DNA from 3 places in the Brevibacillus sp. YAE8 genome. Region 3 is predicted to be linked to each of the others. Evidence: riboswitches for the same ligand, from Rfam matches in the RefSeq annotation. Region 3 holds a riboswitch; each other region holds the start of a gene.
What was found. A riboswitch is a leader RNA that binds a small molecule or an ion and turns the genes downstream of it on or off. The one in region 3 is predicted to bind cobalamin.

Region 1 (7,192 bases), on a different contig from region 3:
TTCGAGCTGATCTCATCGTAGTGCTGCAGCCGTTGTTGCACACGCGCAGCATCGTGGACCATCACCCCTTTGACGAGGACATTCAGCACCGAAAACAGCGTAGGCATGCCGCTGGTCGCAACAGGCTGCGGCGTCGTGATTTTCAGCAGCAGATCGGCAGCCTGGCTGATCGGCGACAGCTCGCCCTCGGTAATCGCGAGCACTTTTGCCCCCAATGCCTTGGCGGAATGCACCATGGCGACCGTCTCGCTCGGATGGCGCGGAAAAGAAAGCGCAATGACGAGCCACTCCTGCTCGCGTTCGGTCAAAAAGTAGTCGGCGTTGTCGACCGCGCCCGTGTACAGGTGGGTGTTGCCCTTGATCGCGTTCAAGGCGGAAAACAGCCACTTCGCCGGGATGTGGCACCAGCGAAACCCTACGACGACGATCCGGTGCGCCGCCATAATGCTTTGCACAGCCTGATGCAGCAAGCCGTAGTCGATCTGCTGCAAGCTTTGCTGGAGGTAGGCGATGTCGGTTTCTATGACCTGGTGCGCGTAATTGTCGCGGGTGAGCGCAGCTTCGGTGTCGCGGTATTTCTGGATCGGCCCCTTTCTCTGGTCGCCGATCAACAGCGACTTTTTGATCTCCTCCTGCAACTCTGTGTAGCCGGAATAGCCCAGCGCGTAGCAAAAACGAATGACGGTCGCCTCACTCGTATTCGTCAGCTCCGCGATTTTTTTGGCCGTATGGATAGCTAGCAGGCTCGGCTTTTCGAGGGCGATTTTGGAAATGATCTTTTGGCTGGCGGTCAAATGGCCGTATTGCTTGCGAATGCGTTCTTTTACGTGCTGGTGCTGATCCTGATCCATACCGAAAAGACTCCTTTGCGTTTCGTTTGGTGCAAGTTTTGAGAATAGTATATCTTTTGCATTAATTCACTTCAATACATATTGAAAAATGTAGTTTATCCTTCAGTTTGCTGCCTGCCATCGCTGTACGACCGGAACTCCATCCGGATGGAAACACACTCGCAGCGAAGCGCACGGCAGCCACAGCAGACCATGCACACGCGCGGCGCGATCCTGAAAGTAGCGTTCGGTGCGTGCTCACAAGCCTTTGACATCGTTTCGGGTTCGTATGATACACTATGGTTCAAACAGCCACCCAAGGAGGTACGCCAGGATGGGCACAGCCACACACGAAGATGCGATTCGCACCCTCTACCGGCAAGTCATTCGCGGCTGGAACGAACACAGTGCATCCGGCATGTCCGCTCCGTTCGCGGCAGACGGCGAGCTTATCGGCTTTGACGGCAGCCATCTGATCGGACGAGCCGCCATTTTTACGCACCTGCACGACGTTTTTTCCCACCATCTGACTCCCCCCTTTGTGTACAAAATCAAGTCCGCATGCCTGCTCAGCGAGGAAGTGGGGATGGTTCGCGCCATGGTCGGCATGATCCCTCCCGGAAAAGACGAGCTTGATCCAGCGCTCCATGCGCACCAGACGCTCGTAGCGAAAAAGCAGGGCGAGCAGTGGGAAGCCGTACTGTTTCAAAATACGCCTGCACAGTTTCACGGACGGCCCGAGCTGGTCGAGCAGTTTACAGAGGAGCTGCGGCCGTTGGTGCGGCAACAGTTGTTTTGACGTTGCGGCTTTCCCCGTGCCGCATTGTGTGTTTGCCCTTGATCCCTTAGTGCCTGCGTGCCGCTCACAGCAAAAGCCCTCAACCTGTCGGTGAGGGCTTTTGGCATTGCTTTTGTTGCTGTATGCTGTTTCTTGCAACGGTGACTACAACTCCGCCTTCCGCTGCTTCCTCAGCGCGTAGCGATGCTTCGCCTTTTCGTGCTGGAGGCGCTCCTCCTCGGTTTCCGGGATGACGGCGGGCACCAGCGTCGGCTTGCCTTGCTCGTCGAGGGCGATCATCGTCAAGTACGCTCTCGCGGTCATGCGTTTTTCGCCTGTCAACAGATTTTCCGACTCCACCTTCACGAACACTTCCATCGACGTGTTGTGCGTCCAGGTGACGTACGCTTCCAGGTTGATCGCTTCCCCTGTCTTGATCGGCGCGAGGAAATCGAACGAATCGCTGGACGCGGTGACTACCGGCTTGCGGCAATGGCGCATCGCCGCGATGCAGGCGATCTTGTCGACGTACGCCATTACTTTGCCGCCGAAGATCGTATTGTGATGGTTCGTATCCGGCGGGAAGACGAGGTCTGTCAAAAAAGTTCTCGACTGCCCGACAGGCCGTGCTTCTGTTGCGATCTGGGCTTCTGTTGCCATCTGTGCTGCTCCTCTCGCTCATGCTTATGCTTTTTGTGCCAGGCGGTTTCGTACTGCGTGTGTCGCCGCTACCATGTTTTTCAGAGACGCGATTGTCTCCTCTCTGCCCCGCGTCTTCAGCCCGCAATCCGGGTTGATCCAGAATTGCCCTGGCGGCAGGACTTGCACGCCGCGGGACACCATTTCCTCGATCTCGGCCACAGCCGGAACGCGCGGGCTGTGGATGTCGTAGACACCGAGGCCGATCCCTTTGTCGTACGTGCACGTCTCGAACACCGAGACGAGCTCGCCGTGGCTGCGGGAAGTTTCGATCGAGATCACATCGGCATCCAGCTCGCTGATGACGTCGATGAAATCGTGGAATTCGCAATAGCACATGTGCGTATGAATTTGCGTGCCAGGCTCGACTGTCGAGGTAGCGACCCGGAACGACTTGACTGCCCAGTCCAGATACGCGGCTCTGTCTGCCTGCTTGAGCGGCAAGCCTTCAAGCAATGCCGGCTCATCCACCTGAATCATGCGAATGCCCGCCGCTTCCAGCGCCTCCACCTCTTTGCGCAGCGCCAGCGCGATCTGCTCGCACACTTCCTGACGGGAGACGTCGTCGCGCACGAACGACCAGTTCAAAATCGTGGCAGGACCTGTCAGCATCCCTTTCACTGGTTTATCCGTCAACGACTTGGCATATACGCTCTCCTTGACCGTCATCGGGGAGACGAACTGCACGTCGCCGTAAATGACCGGCGGTTTGACGCAACGGGAGCCGTACGACTGCACCCAGCCGTTTTTCGTGAAAACGAAGCCGTCGAGCTTTTCGCCGAAATATTCCACCATGTCTGTCCGCTCGAACTCGCCGTGCACCAGCACATCCAGGCCGATCTGTTCCTGAATGGCGATCCACTCGCGGATTTGCTCCTGAATGAACGCATCGTACTGTTCGACGCTCCAGTTTCCTTTTTTGAACTGCTGTCTGGCCTGGCGAACTTCTGTCGTCTGCGGGAAGCTGCCGATCGTCGTCGTTGGCAGCAGCGGAAGCTTCCACGTCGCCTGCTGAATCTCGCGACGCTCGTGGAACGGCACTGCCCGCTTCGCCGCTGTCGACGCCAGCGCTTTTCTCGCCTCCTGCACTTCCTGGCGGTTCCGTGCCGGAAATTGGGCCAAGCGCTGCAAGTCTTTCTCGTTCTGGGCGATTTCCTTCGAAATAACATACTTTCCATATTGGAAACCTTGGACTAATAAGCGCACTTCAGCCAATTTCTCATCGGCAAACGCCAATGCGACGCGCACTTCTTCCGGCAAATCGGTTTCGTCTTCGACGGTAACCGGAACGTGCAGCAGGCTGCTCGACGGCTGAACCCATACCCGTTCTGGGGCTACTACGGTGCACAACGTTTTGACCAACTCCCACTTTTCCTCCAGGGCCGAGCGCCAAATGTTGCGTCCGTCGATGACCCCGGCGCCGAGCACTTTGTCTTGCGGGAAACCGTGCGTCGTCAAGTTCGCCAGGTTTGCTGTTTTCCCGTGAACAAAATCAAGGCCCAAGCCGTGGACAGGCAGTTCAATCAGCTCCTCGTACCAGTCCACTGCTTCAAAGTACGTCTGCACCATCAGCTTCAGGTGCGGCAGCGCCTGGCTGAACTGCTCGTACACGCGACGAATGAGTGTTTTGTCTTGCCCGGTAAGATCGAGGACAAACGCAGGCTCGTCGATCTGCACCCACTCGACGCCGTGCAGTTCCAGCTCGCGAAGGACGTCCACGTACAGCGGCACGATCTGATCGACGACGCGTTCAAATTCGTCTTTGGCATACCCTTTGGACAGCTTGACAAACGTGTACGGCCCGACGATGACAGGCTTGCCGGCGATCCCTAGCTGATCTCTCGCCTCCAGGTACGCTTGTAGCGGCCTGTTTTCCGTCAAGACAGGCGTGCGCTCGCCGAACTCGGGGACGATATAGTGGTAGTTCGTGTTGAACCACTTGGTCATTTCGCTGGCGACCGCGTCTTTGTTGCCGCGCGCCATCGCAAAATACGTAGCCAGCGGCACCGGACCGCCCGCATACGCGAACCGCTTCGGAATCAGGCCGAACATGACCGCCATGTCGAGCATGTGGTCGTAGAACGTAAAGTCGTTGACCGGAATCCAGTCGATCCCCTTTTTTTGTTGTTTGACCAGGTGCTGCTTGCGAATTTGCTCCATTTGCGCAAGGAATGTCGTCTCGTCGAGTTTCCCCGCCCAAAAAGCTTCCAGTGCCTTTTTCCACTCGCGATCTTTGCCGATCCGCGGGTATCCCAAGTTGCTGCTTTTCATTTGCTTCCTCTCCATCCTTTGCGATCATTTTTTCGATTTCGCCCAATAAAAAAGGCATCTCCAACGATCAGAAAGAACGTTAGAAATGCCAAATAAACACTGAGATCACAGCATCCTAACACCTCCCTATCTCCCGTAGGTTAAGCAGTGTTGTCGAAACAGGCAGGTCTCCTGACTTGAGGATCATGATCTGCACAACGCCTTCCCAGTCAGCTCGACCAGTGGCCAAAAGTTGTGCAAACTCCCCTCATACAGTGGCGGGACCGTGTCGGATTCTCACCGACTTCCCTTTTCATCCTTGCGCCGATATTCATCGCCAAGGAACCTGTCTCCACTCATATGAAATTGTCGGTATGAGTGCATGTGCCCCAAAAATGGGCGGGACACACCTTTCTTCATACAGTAACACGTAAACCAGTTTTTGTCATGCTAAACTATTTCCACTTTGCAAACTGATGTCAACGTTCAGGCTGCTTCCTCATAATGCCTGTCCTATTGCTTGGTCAGGCGAAGCTCACGCGCGCGCAGCGATGGTTTGCGCATCAAATAAACGAGGTAGCCGCCAACGCCCCCGATCAATGCAGGCAGCAGCCAGCCCAGGCCGATCGTGTACATCGGCAAGTAGCGGGAAAAGACGTCGTTGATCGCCGCAAGCTCGACCCCGGCAGCATTCAGCCCGTCAAACAGGCTAACGAGAAACGTACCGAACAAGCTGCCTTGATACACCTCTGGCCGACCGCCAAACCTTTGATGCAAAAACGTCAAAAAGATCAGCGAGATGGCGATTGGGTACATCGTCGTCAAAATCGGAACAGACACCTTGATGAGCGCAGTCAACCCGATATTGGCGACGAGCGTGCTGAACACAGCCAAAATGACGGCAAACTTTTTATACGAAATGCGCGGAAACATAGCGTGGAAAAACGACGAGCACGCCGTAATCAATCCGACGCTGGTCGTCAGGCACGCCGCAGTAATCATCAGGCCGAGCAGCAGGCCGCCGTAAGAACCGAAGTAATAATTCGACACTTTGGCCAAAATTTGCGCCCCGTTTTCCAAATGGCCGAGCTTTTCCACGCTGGAAGCGCCCATGTAGGCAAGCACCGAGTAGAAAAACGCCAGGAGCGCACCCGCAATCAGCGTTGCTTTGGCGCACGTCAGCAAAATTTGCTTTTTCGACGTAACCCCTTTTTCCTTGATCGCATTGACGATGATGATGCCGAATACAAACGCCCCGAGCGCGTCCAGCGTCAAATAGCCGTCCTGGAATCCTTTGAAAAACGCCTTGGACTGGTAATCGCCCACTGGCGCTTGCAGCTCGCCAATCGGATACACGATCGCCGTCAGGACGATGATGCCGATAAACGTCAGCTTCATCGGTGTCAAGACTTTTCCGACTACATTGATAATTTTTCCAGGATTGAGCGACAACAGGCAAGCGAGCGTGAAGAACAAGACGGTAAACACAATCAACGGAAAAGGCCCGGCCTGCTCGGACAAGAACGGCTTGATCCCGATCTCAAACGAAACATTCCCGGAGCGCGGAATCGCAAAAAACGGCCCGATCGCCAAATAGAGCAAAATCGTGAAAACAAGACCGAACAGCGGGTGCACACGGCTTGCGAGCGAACGCAAATCGTCTTTACCTGAATACACCAACGCTGTAATTGCCAAAAGTGGCAAGCCAACCCCTGTCACGAGAAAACCGGCGTTGGCTTCCCAGACGTTCGTTCCCGCCATCTGTCCCAGCATCGGTGGAAAAATCAGGTTGCCTGCTCCGAAAAACAGCGCAAACAGCATAAATCCGATGATGACGATAAACGAATATGAAACTTTTTGAAGCATGACAAAAACCTCCTGTGAGTAAGAACGAAGGGCCTTGTAAGGAACCCTCAGATTAGTGAAAAAATTCACGAAGTCTAGCGGCTCGTCCAGCCTCCAGCCAAACTGGATAACACTGGATTCATTGTCAGATAAATCAGTCCTCCAGACGCATGACACGATGATTCTGCGACTCTCGTCACTGCCGCTTTGCTGTTCCAGCCTAAGCCCAACTCGGCTCGACCGGGTGGCAATCAAAAGAGCCGACACATCATTTATTTATAACATAAATATGAATGAAAAGGTATTTTAAAATGAAGAATTCTTTTATTCCTTTCTATAAAAGATTCTTGATCGAGAAAATCTCACAGGAAGGAATGTGGGCAACTCATCCGCTACTTCGCGCGCGCCTGTGCATGCGCGCCGCTCGCCCCTTTTCGCGTAACGGGCACGACAAAAAGGCTGCCGTCTGTAGACAGCAACCCTTTTAAACGATCGTTTAACTTTTTTACTCAAAGCGAAAATCGTCATCCGTCAGCGGCTCGACGTTGAGCGTGCGGACGTAGCCATTGCCTTTTTTCGAGAAGAAATCATGCTGCTTCGTGTGCGTGCGAATCCCGTTCAGGACGATCGGGTTGACTTCCTCCTCGGGGAAAAACGGCTCCAGCCCCAGATTCATCAACGCTTTGTTCGCGTTGTAGCGCACGTAGGCCAACACCTCGTCCGCCAGGCCAATCTCTGTGTACAAGGAGACGGTGTACTCCTCTTCGTTTTGGTGCAGCTCGTGCAATAG
Region 2 (7,192 bases), on a different contig from region 3:
GATGATAATTCTGCTGATATGCGGCGCCACCAGCCCGATGAACCCGATAATCCCCGTAAAAGCAATCGTGACGGAAGCCATCAGGGTGACGACCAGCAGGCACACCCAGCGCACCTGTTTGACGTTGACGCCCAAGGTACGGGCAACATCTTCTCCCGCGCCAAGCGTATTCAAATCCCAGGCGTATTTGAGCAAAATGACGAGCGCGATCATAACCAGCGGCAGCAAAATATGCAGCACCTGCCACTTCGCTCCCCAAAATCCGCCCATCAGCCAGACGACCAAGTCTTTCAGCGCTTCGTTGTTGGAAAAATACTTCAGACCGGATACCCCCGCCGAAAACAAATGCCCTATCGCCACCCCTGCCAAAAGCAGCACCGTCGTCGAGCTGTTTTTCAGCTTGGCGATGCCGTAGACCGCGCACACAGCGAGACAGCCGAACACAAACGCGTTCAGTGCGATCATCCACTGCCCGGTCGAGACGAGATTGATGCCAAACACACTCGTCCCGGCCACGATGGCCAATGCGGCTCCAAAAGCGGCTCCGCTCGATACGCCGAGCGTAAACGGGTCTGCCAGCGGATTGCGCAAAATCGCCTGCATGATCGCTCCGGCACACGCCAGCGAAATCCCCGTGATGATCGCCATGACCATGCGCGGCAGCCGGATTTCGAACACGATGTAGGCCGTCATTTCATCGGCAGGCTGCCCGGCCAAAATCGCCAGCAGCTCAGGCAGCGGCACTTTTACCGCTCCCTGACTGATCGCATACAGGGTGGATAGCGCCAGCAGGAGCAAGAGGGTTGCGAGCATCCCCAGCTTGCTTTTGACGCTGCCTTGATAGATCGCATGGATCGGCCGTTCTACAAGCTGGTCCACTGGCTGCATACGGCTACTGAACATCCTTGAACGAATAGTGCCAAATGCCTTGGTACGGCACGCCTAACCATTTTTCAAAATACTCCTTCGCATACTGCTCCGGCTCGATATCCTGGAATTTATCCGGATACAAATATTTGGCCAACTGGAGATTGCCGATATACCGCTTGTCCGAGCCGACAAAGTTGGTGTAGAAAAAGTAAATGTCTTTCGTCTGCCCCGCCTTGAGGCGCGAAACAGAAGTCGTGCTCATGATATGACGCAGCGCGTCTTCAAACGGCTTCCTATCCTGCACGTTGTAACCGCCCAGCCACGTGCCGTGCAGCGTAATGACCTCCGGATTGCGCTTGAGCACGTATTCTTCGTCGACCATGATCGTCGTCGAAGCTTCCGCCGGGTCCCACTGCAGATCGGCGGCGTCTTTTCCGCCAGCCAAAATGGTCGCGTAGCCTTCCCCTACGCCGGGCTTCCCTTCGATGGACTGGCTGGGGAAAACCCGGTAGCCTCCGTTTGTATGGAGAAATCCGGCTGACAGGGCGAGCACCTGCTTTTTGTCTTCCTCCTTGATGCCTGCCACACGGTCGGCCAACAGCTTTTCAATCGAATGCTTCCAGGCGAGAAATTCGTCAGCCTTGTCCGATTTGTCAAAAATTTTACCGAGCAGCTTCAGTTCCTCGTCCATCTGCTCTGGCAAGTAGTTGTTGATCCGCACGACTTTGATTCCGGCTGGCTCCAGCTTTTCTTCCAGCGTTTTGTCCGGACGGTTCGTGTACGCAAAGACGACCTGCGGCTTCAGGCTGATAACCTGCTCCAGATTGATCTGTTTGGTTTCCCCCACATCCGGCTTGCCGTCAAAGCCGAGGTACGGGTTGTTTTTGACCGTCGTGTCGCCTGTAGCCAGCACGTACTGTTCCGCTCCCAAGAGCTTGATCGCTTCTGCCGTATTGCGGTTGAGGACGATCACGCGCTCTACTGGCAGCTTCAACGTGATCGTGGTCCCGGCAGAGTCTTGGAAGGTAAGCTCGTCTGCAGGCGCTTGCGCAGATTGCCCTGCTTGCCCCGTTTGCTCCGCCTGTTGGGCAGTTGGCGCAGCCGAGCATCCTGTCGCCACCAGCAACACAGCCAGCAGACCTGCCAGCCATACTTTGGCCCCTCTTCCTGTCTTTTGCAGCATCATTTCCACTCCTTTTTTCTTTTGATCGAATAGAAAAGCCCCGTCCCAACGGACGAGGCAGACGTGTAGAAGCTGTCAGTCGACATAGTTAGCCTAGACTCAGGCTGTCGCATCTTCTTCCTACACCTCTCCTTTTCCGCGAAGGTTACGGGTGTGGCAAACTAGGTAGGTCTCCTGGCTTTCGGCTCATCGCGCTCTTTCGTCTTCCCCGGCAGACATGCTTTACTCCGAGTGACATGTAGGAAAGAGAACTCCCCGTTTACAGTGGCGGGACCGCTCGGGATTTTCACCCGATTCCCTGTTACCCCTTGCTCTCGCAAAGGCACCTAGCTGCATGCTATTCATGTATTCACGGCTGATTATACCATTATTTTCATAAGGCAGGGACAACTGTTCAAACAAATCGGCTACTCTGCACTGCTCCTACTGGGAGCGAGGCGAGGCAAGGCCGCACAAACTGGACGGCTTACTCCTGTTCCTGGCTATAGGGCCACGCGGCATTCGCTGTCCGGTTCGGCCCCAAACGTTCCTTGCTCTCAGCAGCTACGGGCAGGCGGATCGTCTTCATCCGCCACAGGCACAGGTGTGCCAAACTGTTCTCCCCATGCAATCAAGTATTCAATAGCAGGGCGCAGGGCTTCTCCCCGCTCTGTCAGTTCGTACTCCACCTTTGGCGGAACGACCGGGTACACATGGCGCCGTACAATCCCCGCCTCCTCCAGCTCCCGCAACTGTTCCGCGAGCATTTTGTGATTCACGCCGATGATGCCTTTCTTCAGCTCGCCGTACCGTTTTTTCCCTTTCAAAAGCTGGCAAATGATCGTCGTTTTCCACCTTCCGGCAAGAATGGACACCGACAACTCAATCGGACACTGAAACTGCTTGCCGTTTATTTGATACATCACCTGCTGGTTCCCCATCGTTTCACTTCCCTTTTGGTAAGTATTCAACGAAAAAGTGCGTACTTACTTTTTTATAGTGCATTCGGTAAGATCACTTTTGTAAAACACGATTTCGAGGAGGAGCCCATGGAAAAATACGTTCAAGTCGGTCCCGCAAACGTCGCCTATGCCGTGGAAGGAAACGGGCCTGCCGTGCTATTGATTCACGGCACAGGAGGCAGTTACGAAGGCACGTGGGGCAATCTTAGAAACACTCTGGCACCTGACTTTACCGTCATCACCCCCAATTACAGCGGCTCGGGCAAAACGCAAGATTCCCGCGACCGGCTGGAGCTGGACGATTTGATCGAGCAAAATGTGCAAGCTGTTACGCAGGAAGGCTTTACACGCTTTCATGTCGTAGGCTATTCGCTCGGTGCCGTCATCGCGACTGCCATCGCCGCCAAATACCCCGAGCGGGTCCAATCCGTGACGCCAATCGCGGGCTGGGTAGAAAGCGATCCGGCCATCGCCTACCAGTTCGATCTGTGGCAAAAGCTGTTCCGTCAAGATCGGGAGCTGTTCGCCCAATTCGCCATCCATACCGGCTTTAGCTCGACCTTTTACAGCTCCTTTCAAACCGTGGAACAGTTGCACGAGTTTACAACCAATTTGGCTGCGACACTTGCCGAAGGGACTGGCAAACAGGCTGAACTTGACACTCGCATCAACCTGCGGCCCTTGCTTGGCAAAGTTACCGCCCCGGCGCAAGTCATCGGCTTGACTTACGACCGCATGGTGCCTGTCGAACAAACCAGAGAACTGGCCGCTCTCCTGCCTGACGCGCGCTACCACGAAATCGCTTCGGGGCATCTGGTGCTGTGGGAGCAGGAGGCAGAACTGATCGACACCATCGTGTCTTTTGTCCGCGCAATCCGCGCGCTTCCCCCAAAATAACCGGGCTCGCAGATTGATGATGAACACATCATTCAAAAAGCCACCTTTTCCGGGTGGCTTCCATAGCTTTTTTGCTGGATCGCTTCGAGCAGCTAAGGTTGGCGTTTTTCGTCTTCACGATCATGGCGAAAAAGGCACCGCAGCCGCTTACGCACTTCCTACTTTTTCAACACCCCGCCGTGATAGAGCAATTCATAGACAATCTCATCCTGGCGGTAAATAAATTCTTTCCCCTGAAAAAAGGTCGCATCGCCCTCATTCGTATCGACATAGCGCAAATCGTCCTGCACATGCTCGAATGCTCCCAAAAAACGGCCCTCCGCGTACATGTTCGACAAGCTGGCCTTAATCATCAGTCCCGCGGCATGCGCGTCGATTCGCTCCGGCTTGGTGATGTAGCCAAAATAATTCATCGCCCACACCGGGCTTTTTCGGAAATACACAACCTCTTGCCCGATAAAATCGCTCTCTCCCAAATAACTGTCGTGATAGGCCCACTCCCCGCTTACGTATTGAATGTCCTTGGACCCGAGCCGATACGGCAAAAGCCGCTTGGCTCCCCCTACATAAGTGTGCTGCTTGGCTTGCACGATGAACGTTTCCAGGTCGGCAACGGAAAAAAGGTCACGCATTCCCAACACCTCTTTTTCGGTTCGTTTCCTACATACAGTTCAAGAAAAGCGGGCGATTTCCTGTAAAAATTTTCTTGCAATTTCCCCAAAAAGCAAGCCACCTCATCGGGTGGCTCGCTGTCCTTCCTGCTTCTCGCAGTTTTTCATCGTTGGATTGCCCGTCCCGGCGCGAAAAAGCCAGCCCTTCGTCCTTCTGCTAGCGCAGCAATCCCACTTTAATCCCTTTGTTCAGGATGTTTTGATAATCAATAAACGCGTACAGATCGCCTTCGATGTGCGGGCTGATCTGCTGCAATTCTTCCAGCGTCAGCTCTTCGATCGCCTTCCGGTTGTCCTCGCAGTAAATCCCGATCGCTCCCACGATGGCGACAATCGCAGTCCAGCTTTTCACAGTAGCGCAACAGCGTTTCTTTGACCTTCATCTCAAACAACTGCAAATGGTAGAAGCTTTTCGCTTTCTCGCTAATTTTTTCAAACTGCTCCAATTCCACAGTTGCACGCCAATCTGCGTGTCCTTGTAGTAAAAGGTACGGATTTTTTCCGCGAGAATGCGCAGCGCCTGGCGAATTTCCATGTCCGTGCTCGCGATCCGGTAGGTCGGCACCCCTGCTTCGGTCAGCGCCAGATAGACCGCCTCAAAGCAGGTCAGGGCCCCTTTCGTTTTCTCGCTTTTATACAGCTCCAGGTGAAAATCAATCAGCTCCTGCGTGCTGGAATGCACGTCAAAGTTTTCACATACATCTCCTGCGGCTGGATATCTATCTGTTGCAGAGCCTGTTCCAGATGGGAGGTCGTAATCTCGTCGATGCTCACCTTATTTAAAAACTCATGCTGGTAATACCCCATGAATGTCATCGTCAGTTCATATTCTTTTCCGAACTGAATGATTCGTTCGACGGATGAATGAGGACCGATAACCCCAACTTTATACATGTTTTCCTCCTAGTCAAGAAGACTCCATACTTCCCATTCTATCTGTTCCAGGAGGGAAAGGACAGACGCTACAGCTTAAATACGCGCACGGATGATTGCAGCTCCTCGGCCATGTTGGAGAGCGCTGCCGCCGAAGAAGTAATATCCTCCATCGACGCCAACTGTTCTTCGGCCGCAGTCGTAATATTTTGCGTGCCTGCGGCCACCGTCTGCGCTACGCCGGAAATCAACTGGATCGCATGAACGACGCGCTCGGCACCTGTAGCGAGGTGGCCGGAAGCGGCCGAGACTTCCTGAATCTGCGCTGCCACCTCCAGTACAGACTGCTGAATTTGCTCGAACGTTTGCCCTGCGCGCTGCACGACATGCATGCCTTCCTGCACTTCCTTCATGCCTGCTTCCATCGTCGAGACAGCCTTCGCCGTCTCCTGCTGAATCGCCTGGATCAACAGGGCGATCTGCTCGGCAGAGGCTTGCGACTGCTCCGCCAGTTTCCGCACTTCTGCGGCGACCACCGCGAAGCCACGCCCGCTTTCTCCGGCTCTGGACGCCTCAATCGCCGCGTTCAACGCCAGCAGGTTCGTCCGATCCGCAATATCCGTAATCACTTCGATAATTTGCCCGATCTCTGTGGAGCGCTCTCCCAATCCTTTTACGACGTGGGCCAGCTCGTTCATCGTCGAATGAATCGCGTTCATCTGGCTCGAGGTCGTTTGCACAGACTGGTTTCCGGCCTGCGCCAGCTCGGAGGCTTGCAGCGAGATGTCCGCCACGGAGTTGGCCTTGGCGGCAATCTGCTCGGAGTCGCCAGACATTTCTTCCACGGTGCGGAAGCTCTCTTCTACGCCCTGCACCTGTTTCTCCGAGCCGCTCGCCACCTCCTGAATCGCCACGGCAATATGCTCGGCCGCCTTGGCCGACTGTTCGGCATTGGCTGTCAGTTGCTCCGAAGAGGCGGCGACTTGCTGGGCGGTCATGTTCACCTGGAAAACAATCTCGCGCAGCTTCGCCAGCATGTTGTTGAAATCGCGGGTCAGCTCTGCAATCTCGTCCGTTTCTTTTGCCGGGAGGGCTTCCAGCCGCAAATTGCCTTCCGCTACCGCATTCACCTGATGGGCGAGCTTTTGCAGCCGCTTGCGAATCCCGTTTGTGATTACCGCCGCGAACACAAAGGTCAGCAAAAGGGAAACGCTCATCATCACGAGCGTGACGGTTCTCCCCTCGGCGTAAATCGCGGCAGCTTCCTCGCTCTCCCGATTGGCTCCGTCATGATTGATTTTGACCAGAGCATTGAGATCGTTGTCCATCTCTGTGAACAAGACCGTCGTTTCCTTGATCGCCGCCTGGATGCTTGCCGTGTCGTTCAGGCGGGAAGCCGCAAGCAGCGGCTCATAAATTTGCTCGTATTTTTCCCAGTTGCTCTTGAAGGCATTGAAAATCTTCCTGTCCTCCACATCGTCCTCTTCCAGCGTGCTTTCGTAGGACGCGATCTCGGCTTTCACCTCTTGCATGGCTTGCTCCAGTTCCTTTTCCAGCGGTTCCTTGTCCTCTCTGCTTTGATAAAAAATATGCTTGAGCAGGACAGCGCGGGCATGCTCCGTCAAGTAGTTCAAATGATTGATATCTTCGACGGCCGGTAGCCAGCTCGTATTGATCTCCACTGCCTTTTCGTTCAGATTTTTCATTTGATAAATGCCCAGCCCGCCGACTGACGCCATCAGCAACAACGTCACCAA
Region 3 (7,192 bases):
GCCCGCTACGCGCCTCCCCTCCACTAATTTCCTAAGAAAAATCAGGAAAAAATGCACTACTGGACGATTTCGTTTCCCTTTATCATTGTCCAAAGAGAGACAGACAATCGAGACCAGAGGTACACATCATGAAACTAACCGCAAAAACAGCGTCACTCCTGGGAGCGGGCCTGCTGACGGCGCTTTTGGCATGGCCCGCGCTCATGGAGCCGACGCAAGCAACAGCAAATTCTTCCCAGGCAAAAGTCGTCGCGACTTCCCTGAACGTTCGCAGCGAACCGTCCCTCCAGTCGTCCGTCGTCGCCACGCTGAAATACGGCACTACTGTGGCTGTCGTTTTGGAAGATTCCCATGGCTGGGTCAAAATCAAATACCAGCAGGCGAGCGGCTGGGTAGCCGGCTATTATTTGCAAAAAGGCAAAGCAGGCACTGCTGCCTCGCCAGCTCCTGCTCCCGTTCCTGCTGCGTCGGCAAGCAAAAAGACCGGGACCGTAGCGGCGGATGCCCTGCGCATGCGCAAAGGCCCTGGGCTGGAGCACGACATCCTTCATGTGCTCGCCATGGGCACACAGGTTGAGATACTCAAAAAGCAGGCCGACTGGCTGCAAACCAGAACCGCCGATGGAAAAACAGGCTGGGTATCGTCCATGTACATCCGCGAGGGAACAAGCAACCGCGTCGTAAGCAGCAGCAACAAGTCAGGCGGATTGCGGGGAAAAGTGATTGTCATTGATCCGGGGCACGGAGGAAGCGACGTGGGGACGCTCGGAACCAAATGGAGTACCGAAGAAAAGACGCTGAATCGGCAAACTTCGCTACTGGTGGCGAGCAAGCTGCGCCAGCGAGGGGCACAGGTGATTTTGACCCGGACGAGCGATGCGGAAAAGCCTTCTCTCGCCCAGCGGGTAGCCATTAGCGAAGCGAAGGCGGCGGACGCCTTTGTCAGTATTCACTACAACTCCTCCACGAAGCCGAACAGCGGGACCTTGACGTTTTTTTACGCGCAAAACAAAGATTACGACCTCGCGCGAAGCATCGAGACTCGTCTGGCAGGCGGGATCGGCTTGAAGAGCAACGGCATTTCTTTCGGCGACTACCACGTTTTGCGCGAAAACGACAGGCCGTCTGTGCTTGTTGAGCTTGGCTTTTTGTCGAATCCGAAAGACGAGCAGCTCGTTCGCACTGCCGCTTACCAGGAAAAAGCAGCGCAAGCGATCGTGGACGGACTTGCCGACTACTTCGGCGGCTAGTGGTACGGCTGGACGCTGTAGGAGAACAGCTTGCGCTCGAACTTGCCTTTGGTGCCAATAAGCTGGTACCACGTTTCTCCGATCAACAGGTCCGTCGCGAAATCTTTTTCCAGCAGATGGGTGATCCGGTTCATGACCGCCTGCTCCTGATCGCTGGCTGTTTTGCAGGACAGCGCCAGCACAAAGTAGGACTGGTCCTCCTCCATCTCCAAAATTTGCAGGTAAGCATCGCCGCCATGCTTGAGGTTAAAGGCGTCGACGACTCGCGCCAGGCCCTGTCGCGGCTGGACTTTGAACTTGGCGGCTTCCTTCCAGTTTGCAATCAGCGAATCATACAAGGAAAATGTGAGAACGAAGTGGCGGGTGTAGTCGCTCGGATCAAACGCTTTCGGCCCCGCCTTTTGTTTTTTTTCCGGGATGACCACGAACGCTTTGTAGTTGCCAAAAAAACGATCGCTCATGCAGACCCCGTCCTTTCCGTCAGACAGCTTTACGTATGGGTTAGTATCCACTACTTCCCCGTGTCGTTATGTACAGGAACAGGGAAAAGGCCAAGTCGACTGGTAAACCGACCTGGCCTTTTTCGCGCTTTTGTATAGGCATGTTTTTCAACTGGATTTCTCATCATTGGTGTGTCATCGAGACGTTGCCATGTCCGTGCGCCTCTTCCTCCACAGCGATTCCTGCACCGCCGGCATTCACCGTCCAGGTAATCACTTGGCTGGAGATGACGACGGCCAAAATGGTGTAGAGCATCTCTTTCATCGGTACATACCAGAACGACAGGCCCAACACCATGGCGTCCAGCAACAGAAAAATCGTACCGATCGACAATCCTGTGTACTTGCTGAGCAACAGGGACATAATATCGTCGCCGCCTGTCGCAGCTCCGTAGCGCAGAACCAGCCCGGTGCCGAGTCCGGTCAATACCCCGGACAACACAGAAGCGAGCGGCATTACTCTGCTCATATCCATCACAATCGGGGAAAACTGTTCGAACAGTTCATAAAACCCGGTAAACGCCAGTGAGGCAAAGATCGTGTCCCAGATGAACTGACGCCCTCGCACTAACCAGGCAACCAGAAACAGCGGGATGTCCAAGAGTAAAATCATCATCGCTGGCGACAGGTCAAAGGCGTATTTGGCCAGTAACCCCAGGCCGACGAAGCCGCCCTCAGACAAGTGGTTCTGAAAGTTGATGTGATAATACGCAAAAGCAAGCAAACATGCTCCAAACAAAATCATACCGTAACGTCGAGTAAATTGCAGCGCTCTCCTCATCATCGATTCCTCGCATTTTTGTCGGTTTTGGCACAGACGACCAACCGACTACGGAGGAACATCGCAAGTATAAGTCGCTACTCATACAAAGGGCCTCGCTTTCGTAGTAGGCTAGTCGTCCAAGTGACGGTCGACTACTACGAAGCTAGATGTAGGAGAGGTCATACCGTTTCCAGATCGTCCTATGGGGACGCATGGTATCCTGATCCTTTCCATTGCTTTTCTTATAGTATAGCACAAAAAAGGGAAAAAGACGACGCGAAACCGTCTTTTCCCCTGCCTAAAAGCGAAACGCCCTGCTTTTGAGTTCCAGCGGAATGCCTGCTGTGAGCAGAAACACCTGGTCGGCCACCGCCGCCAGCCGCTGATTCATCAAGCCTGCCAGATCGCGGAACATGCGCCCTAACGGATACTCCGGCACCAGTCCGGCCCCGACTTCATTTGTGACAAACAAAATCGTCCCGGGAAAGTCCTCTACAGCCGCAATCAGCTCGTCTGCCTGCGCAAGCGTGCGCGCGAACGCCTCGTCCTGCTCGTGGCGAATCAGCCAGTTGGACAGCCAGACGATCAGGCAATCGACCACGACGACCGCCTGTTTTTGCGCCAGCTCGTCCCGTTGCCCAAGCGAGCGGATCACGTCTGCGAGGGCGTAAGGCTCCTCGATCGTCTCCCAGCAAAACGCGCTCGTTCGCCTGCGCTCGCGATGCCTGGCTATGCGCTCCTGCAACTCCTCGTCAAAAGCTTGCGCGGTGGCGATATAGACGCCCGATTGCCCCAGATGGGCCGCGTATTTTTCCGCGAAGGTGCTCTTGCCGCTGCGAGCGCCGCCTGTCACGAGTACGATCATCTGTATTCCCCCATTACGACCCGGATTGCAGCATGATTTGCGGCAAACGGTGGACAGGATGCTCCATGACGATCGGCCGCGTCCCGTACACCGCCTCGATCCGGTCGCTTTGCAGCATGTCTGTTGGCGTGCCTACGCCGATCTGCTCGCCTTTGTGCAGCATCAGGATGCGATCGCAATAGAGCGAAGCGAGATTCAGGTCGTGGAGCACCGCGACCACGGTCACCTGCGTCGTCTTTTGCCACTTGCGCACAATGTCCATCAGTTGAATCTGGTAGCCGATATCGAGATAAGTCGTCGGTTCGTCCAGAAGCAGCACCTGCGGCTTTTGGACGAGCGCCTTGCCCAAGGCGACGCGCTGCTTTTCCCCTCCGCTCAGTTGATCCAGTGTGCGATCGGCAAGCGGTGTCAGGCCCAAAAGCTGCATGATCTCGTCGATGAGCGGCCCGACGTCTGTCTGTTCCTCGCCCAGCCAGTTTTGGTACGGGTAGCGCCCCATTTCCAGCACCTCGCGAACGCGAAAGCCGACCGGAGGCAGCCCCTCCTGTTCGAGTACGGCGAGAACCCGCGCCAGCTCCTTGCGCGTATAGCGGCCAACCGGTTTGCCCGCGAGCGTGATTTCTCCCGCATCAGCGGCAATCACACCGGAGAGCATTTTCAAAAGCGTTGATTTTCCGCTCCCATTCGGGCCGATGATGCCAAAAAACTCGCCCCGCTGGACTGTAAACCCGATCTCGCGCAGGACGGACACATCCTGGTAAGACTTTTGCAGCCCACGCACTTCGATCATGACGCGACTACCTCCTTCCGATCCGTTTGTTTTGCTTCAGCAAATAGGCGAAAAACGGCGCTCCCAAAAACGCAGTCACGACCCCGAGCGGGATTTCTGTCGGCACGAGCAGCATTCGCGCCAGCGTATCCGCCCACAGCACGTACACACCGCCGCAGATGGTCGCCATCGGCAGCAAAATGCGGTAGTCAGGCCCGACCATCATCCGCACCAGATGCGGCACGACCAGCCCGACAAACCCGATGACGCCCGCAATCGAAACCGCCGCTGCAGTCAGTAGCGTAGAGACGAGCAAAATGATGAGCTTCGTCTTGTCAACGTTGACTCCGAGATGCGCCGCCTGCCGCTCCCCGAGCGCAAACAGGTTCAACGAGCGGGCATAGCCAAGCAGCACGAGCACGCCGATCAGCAAATACGGGACCAGGACGTACGTGAAGGCCCAGCCGCGAAACGACAGGCTTCCCATCAGCCAGAAAACGATCTCGTTCACCGTCTGATCCGACAGCGACACCATGAAGGACACGAGCGAGCCGAGAAACGCCTGAATGACGACGCCGGACAAAATCAGCGTCTCCGTCTGCAGCTTGCCTTGCGTCTTGGCGAGGGCAAGCACAATCCACAAGCTGACAAGCCCCGTCAAAAAGGCGACGACAGGCGTGCTCCACTCTCCAAGAACAGCGAACTGCAAGCCGAACAGGATCAGAAAAGCCGCCCCGACGGCCGAACCGGACGCTACGCCCATCGTGAACGGGTCCGCAAGCGGGTTGCGCAGCACGCCTTGAAAGCCCGCGCCCGCAAGCGACAGGCAAGCTCCGATCAAAATGGCCAGTACGACGCGCGGAAAACGCACTTTCATCACGATCTGCTCGGACGACTCCGGCCATGTCGCCGGAATCCACTCCGACATGCCGGGAAGCTGGTGCAAGAGGATGAGCCATACTTGCGAAAGAGGGAGCGACGCCGCCCCCATCGAAATGCTGACCACCACGGATACGAGCAGCACAAGGCTGCTCGCTCCTCCCCATATAAGCCATTGCTTTTTCATTTTTATTTCACCAGGTCAGGATAAATCGCTTTAGCTACCTCGATCAAACCTTGTGTAATGCGCGGGCCTGGGCGCGCCAGCAGGTTTTGGTCCATTCCGAACACTTGCTTCTCGCGGATCGCCTTCATCGTATCCCAGCCGTTGCGCTTTGCGATGATCTCTTCCAGCTTCGTGCCCGTCTTGTCATCCGTAATGCCTTTGGCGTACAAAATGACGTCGGGATCGCTTTTCAAAATCTTTTCCTCGCTGATCGGGTTCCAGCCCTCTGTGTCGGCCGCAATGTTCGTCCCGCCTGCCAGCGTCACCAACTCGTCGAGGAACTCCCCTTTGCCCACGGTCCAGCCTGGCGCAAACTCCAGGTACACTTTTTTCTTGTCTTCCGGCTTCACCGCTTTGACGGCTTCCTGTACGCGGGCGATATCCTGCTTCATCGCGGCGACGACTTTTTCCGCCTGCTCCTGTCGGTTGGTGATAACCCCCATCGTCAAAATGTTGTTCAGGATGTCATCCACTTTTTTCGGATGCGTGACGTACACTGGCATGCCGAGCGATTTCAGCTTGTCGGCAACCGGCTTTTCCATCGAAATTCCGCCGATGACCAGATCGGGCGACTGGGCGAGAATCGCTTCTTCGCTCGGCTTGACGACTCCGCCCACTTTTGGCTTCGTGCTCGCTTCTGCCGGATAGTCGTCGAAGTCGGAGACACCGACAATCCGCTCGTTCAAGCCGAGCGCGAACAAGATTTCCGTCTCTGCCGGGGAAGTCGAGACGATTCGTTGCGGCTCTTTTGCCACGGTCACTTCTTTTCCGGTCGCGTCTGTGACGGTAAGCGGGTAGACGGTCTGCTTGGCAGCCGCGTCCTGTGGTGCTGTCTGCGGTGCTTCTGCCTGCGGAGCAGGTGCCGTCTGGGTGTTGCCGCCGCAGCCGACGAGACTTGCAGCAAGCACCAGCGGGCTGAGCAGTTTCCATGCGCGTTTCATATGTATGACTTCCTTTCTGTGCGACTGGTTGATTCTTAGCAAACAAAAACCCTTCGCTTCCAACCGGAACCAAAGGGTCGACATGTCAGGCTCATCCATGCTCACGCAAAAAAACGTCCTGAACGGGCCGAACCTTTCCGCGAAGGCGCAGGCACATCAGGCAAACAGGCAGGTCTCCTGGCTTGGCAGCTATTGCGACAGCCGCTTTACAGTGGCGGGACCGCGCCGGACTTGCACCGGCTTCCCTTTTCACCTCGTCCTTTGGCAAGGACCAAGGCACCTGTTTGCGCGTATTCAATTGCAATGGCCTACAACTGCTAAGACTCATCCATCATGATAGCATTCCTTTGCCAAAAAAAGAATGCTTTTTCGCTGCTGCCACGGCTACGTAAGCCCATGCTGCCCGTCTCGTACCCGCTGTCTGGCGTCTCCCGCTATTTCCTGCGCTTTTGCAAATAGTCGACAATTCCCATCGCACATACTTGCAAATCGAGCCGCAGCACGTCCAGCACCTCATGCCCGTCGCCGATCCCGAACGATTGCAGATGCGCCAGTACACGCCCGAACAGCCGCTCCGCCAGTTCGCCATCGCCGAGTCCGGCGGCTACGACCGCCTCCCCTTCCGCGACAAAGACAGGAAGCCACTCGCGCACCTGCCGATAGACGTCGGCAACATCGTCAGTCATGCCGAAATGCCCGAAATAGATTCGCGCAAGCCCGCGCTGTTCAAAGCGTTCCACGGAGCGCAGCATCGCCTGCGGGTCAAACTGGTTCGGCGAGGTGGACGGCAGGACGAAGTGAATCCCGTCCCGTTGAAGCTGCGGATAGAAGACACCCGCTGTATCTCCCGTGAACATGCCGCGGCTGACCGGGTCGTAAATGCTGAAATGATGGTTGGCATGTCCCGGCGTGTCCCAAAATTCCAGGACACAGTTGGCGCCAATTTGCAGCGTCTCCTGGTCGGCGCGCACGATGATCCGCTCTTCGGGAACGGCGACA

Region 1: another riboswitch for cobalamin. It lies ahead of metE (5-methyltetrahydropteroyltriglutamate--homocysteine S-methyltransferase); the one in region 3 lies ahead of AC27IT_RS11045 (ABC transporter substrate-binding protein).
Region 2: another riboswitch for cobalamin. It lies ahead of AC27IT_RS25605 (ABC transporter substrate-binding protein); the one in region 3 lies ahead of AC27IT_RS11045 (ABC transporter substrate-binding protein).

The regions. Positions count from the first base shown of each region.
Region 1 covers NZ_BAAIYG010000001.1:372,365-379,556, forward strand. Annotated here, with positions in the region: gene AC27IT_RS01145 (MurR/RpiR family transcriptional regulator) at 1-851, opposite strand, end outside; gene AC27IT_RS01150 (SgcJ/EcaC family oxidoreductase) at 1,165-1,629, shown strand; gene AC27IT_RS01155 (acyl-CoA thioesterase) at 1,774-2,268, opposite strand; gene metE (5-methyltetrahydropteroyltriglutamate--homocysteine S-methyltransferase) at 2,293-4,578, opposite strand; cobalamin riboswitch at 4,723-4,922, opposite strand; gene brnQ (branched-chain amino acid transport system II carrier protein) at 5,071-6,423, opposite strand; gene nrdF (class 1b ribonucleoside-diphosphate reductase subunit beta) at 6,908-7,192, opposite strand, start outside.
Region 2 covers NZ_BAAIYG010000038.1:13,542-20,733, forward strand. Annotated here, with positions in the region: gene AC27IT_RS25600 (FecCD family ABC transporter permease) at 1-888, opposite strand, end outside; gene AC27IT_RS25605 (ABC transporter substrate-binding protein) at 893-2,053, opposite strand; cobalamin riboswitch at 2,201-2,398, opposite strand; gene AC27IT_RS25610 (winged helix-turn-helix transcriptional regulator) at 2,590-2,973, opposite strand; gene AC27IT_RS25615 (alpha/beta fold hydrolase) at 3,082-3,891, shown strand; gene AC27IT_RS25620 (DUF5680 domain-containing protein) at 4,050-4,523, opposite strand; gene AC27IT_RS25625 (hypothetical protein) at 4,720-4,914, opposite strand; gene AC27IT_RS25630 (hypothetical protein) at 4,942-5,244, opposite strand; gene AC27IT_RS25635 (hypothetical protein) at 5,220-5,456, opposite strand; gene AC27IT_RS25640 (HAMP domain-containing methyl-accepting chemotaxis protein) at 5,525-7,192, opposite strand, start outside.
Region 3 covers NZ_BAAIYG010000005.1:284,992-292,183, forward strand. Annotated here, with positions in the region: gene AC27IT_RS11010 (WYL domain-containing protein) at 1-27, shown strand, start outside; gene AC27IT_RS11015 (N-acetylmuramoyl-L-alanine amidase family protein) at 129-1,250, shown strand; gene AC27IT_RS11020 (hypothetical protein) at 1,247-1,711, opposite strand; gene AC27IT_RS11025 (YitT family protein) at 1,875-2,534, opposite strand; gene cobU (bifunctional adenosylcobinamide kinase/adenosylcobinamide-phosphate guanylyltransferase) at 2,812-3,378, opposite strand; gene AC27IT_RS11035 (ABC transporter ATP-binding protein) at 3,392-4,168, opposite strand; gene AC27IT_RS11040 (FecCD family ABC transporter permease) at 4,176-5,213, opposite strand; gene AC27IT_RS11045 (ABC transporter substrate-binding protein) at 5,216-6,193, opposite strand; cobalamin riboswitch at 6,344-6,492, opposite strand; gene AC27IT_RS11050 (MBL fold metallo-hydrolase) at 6,628-7,192, opposite strand, start outside.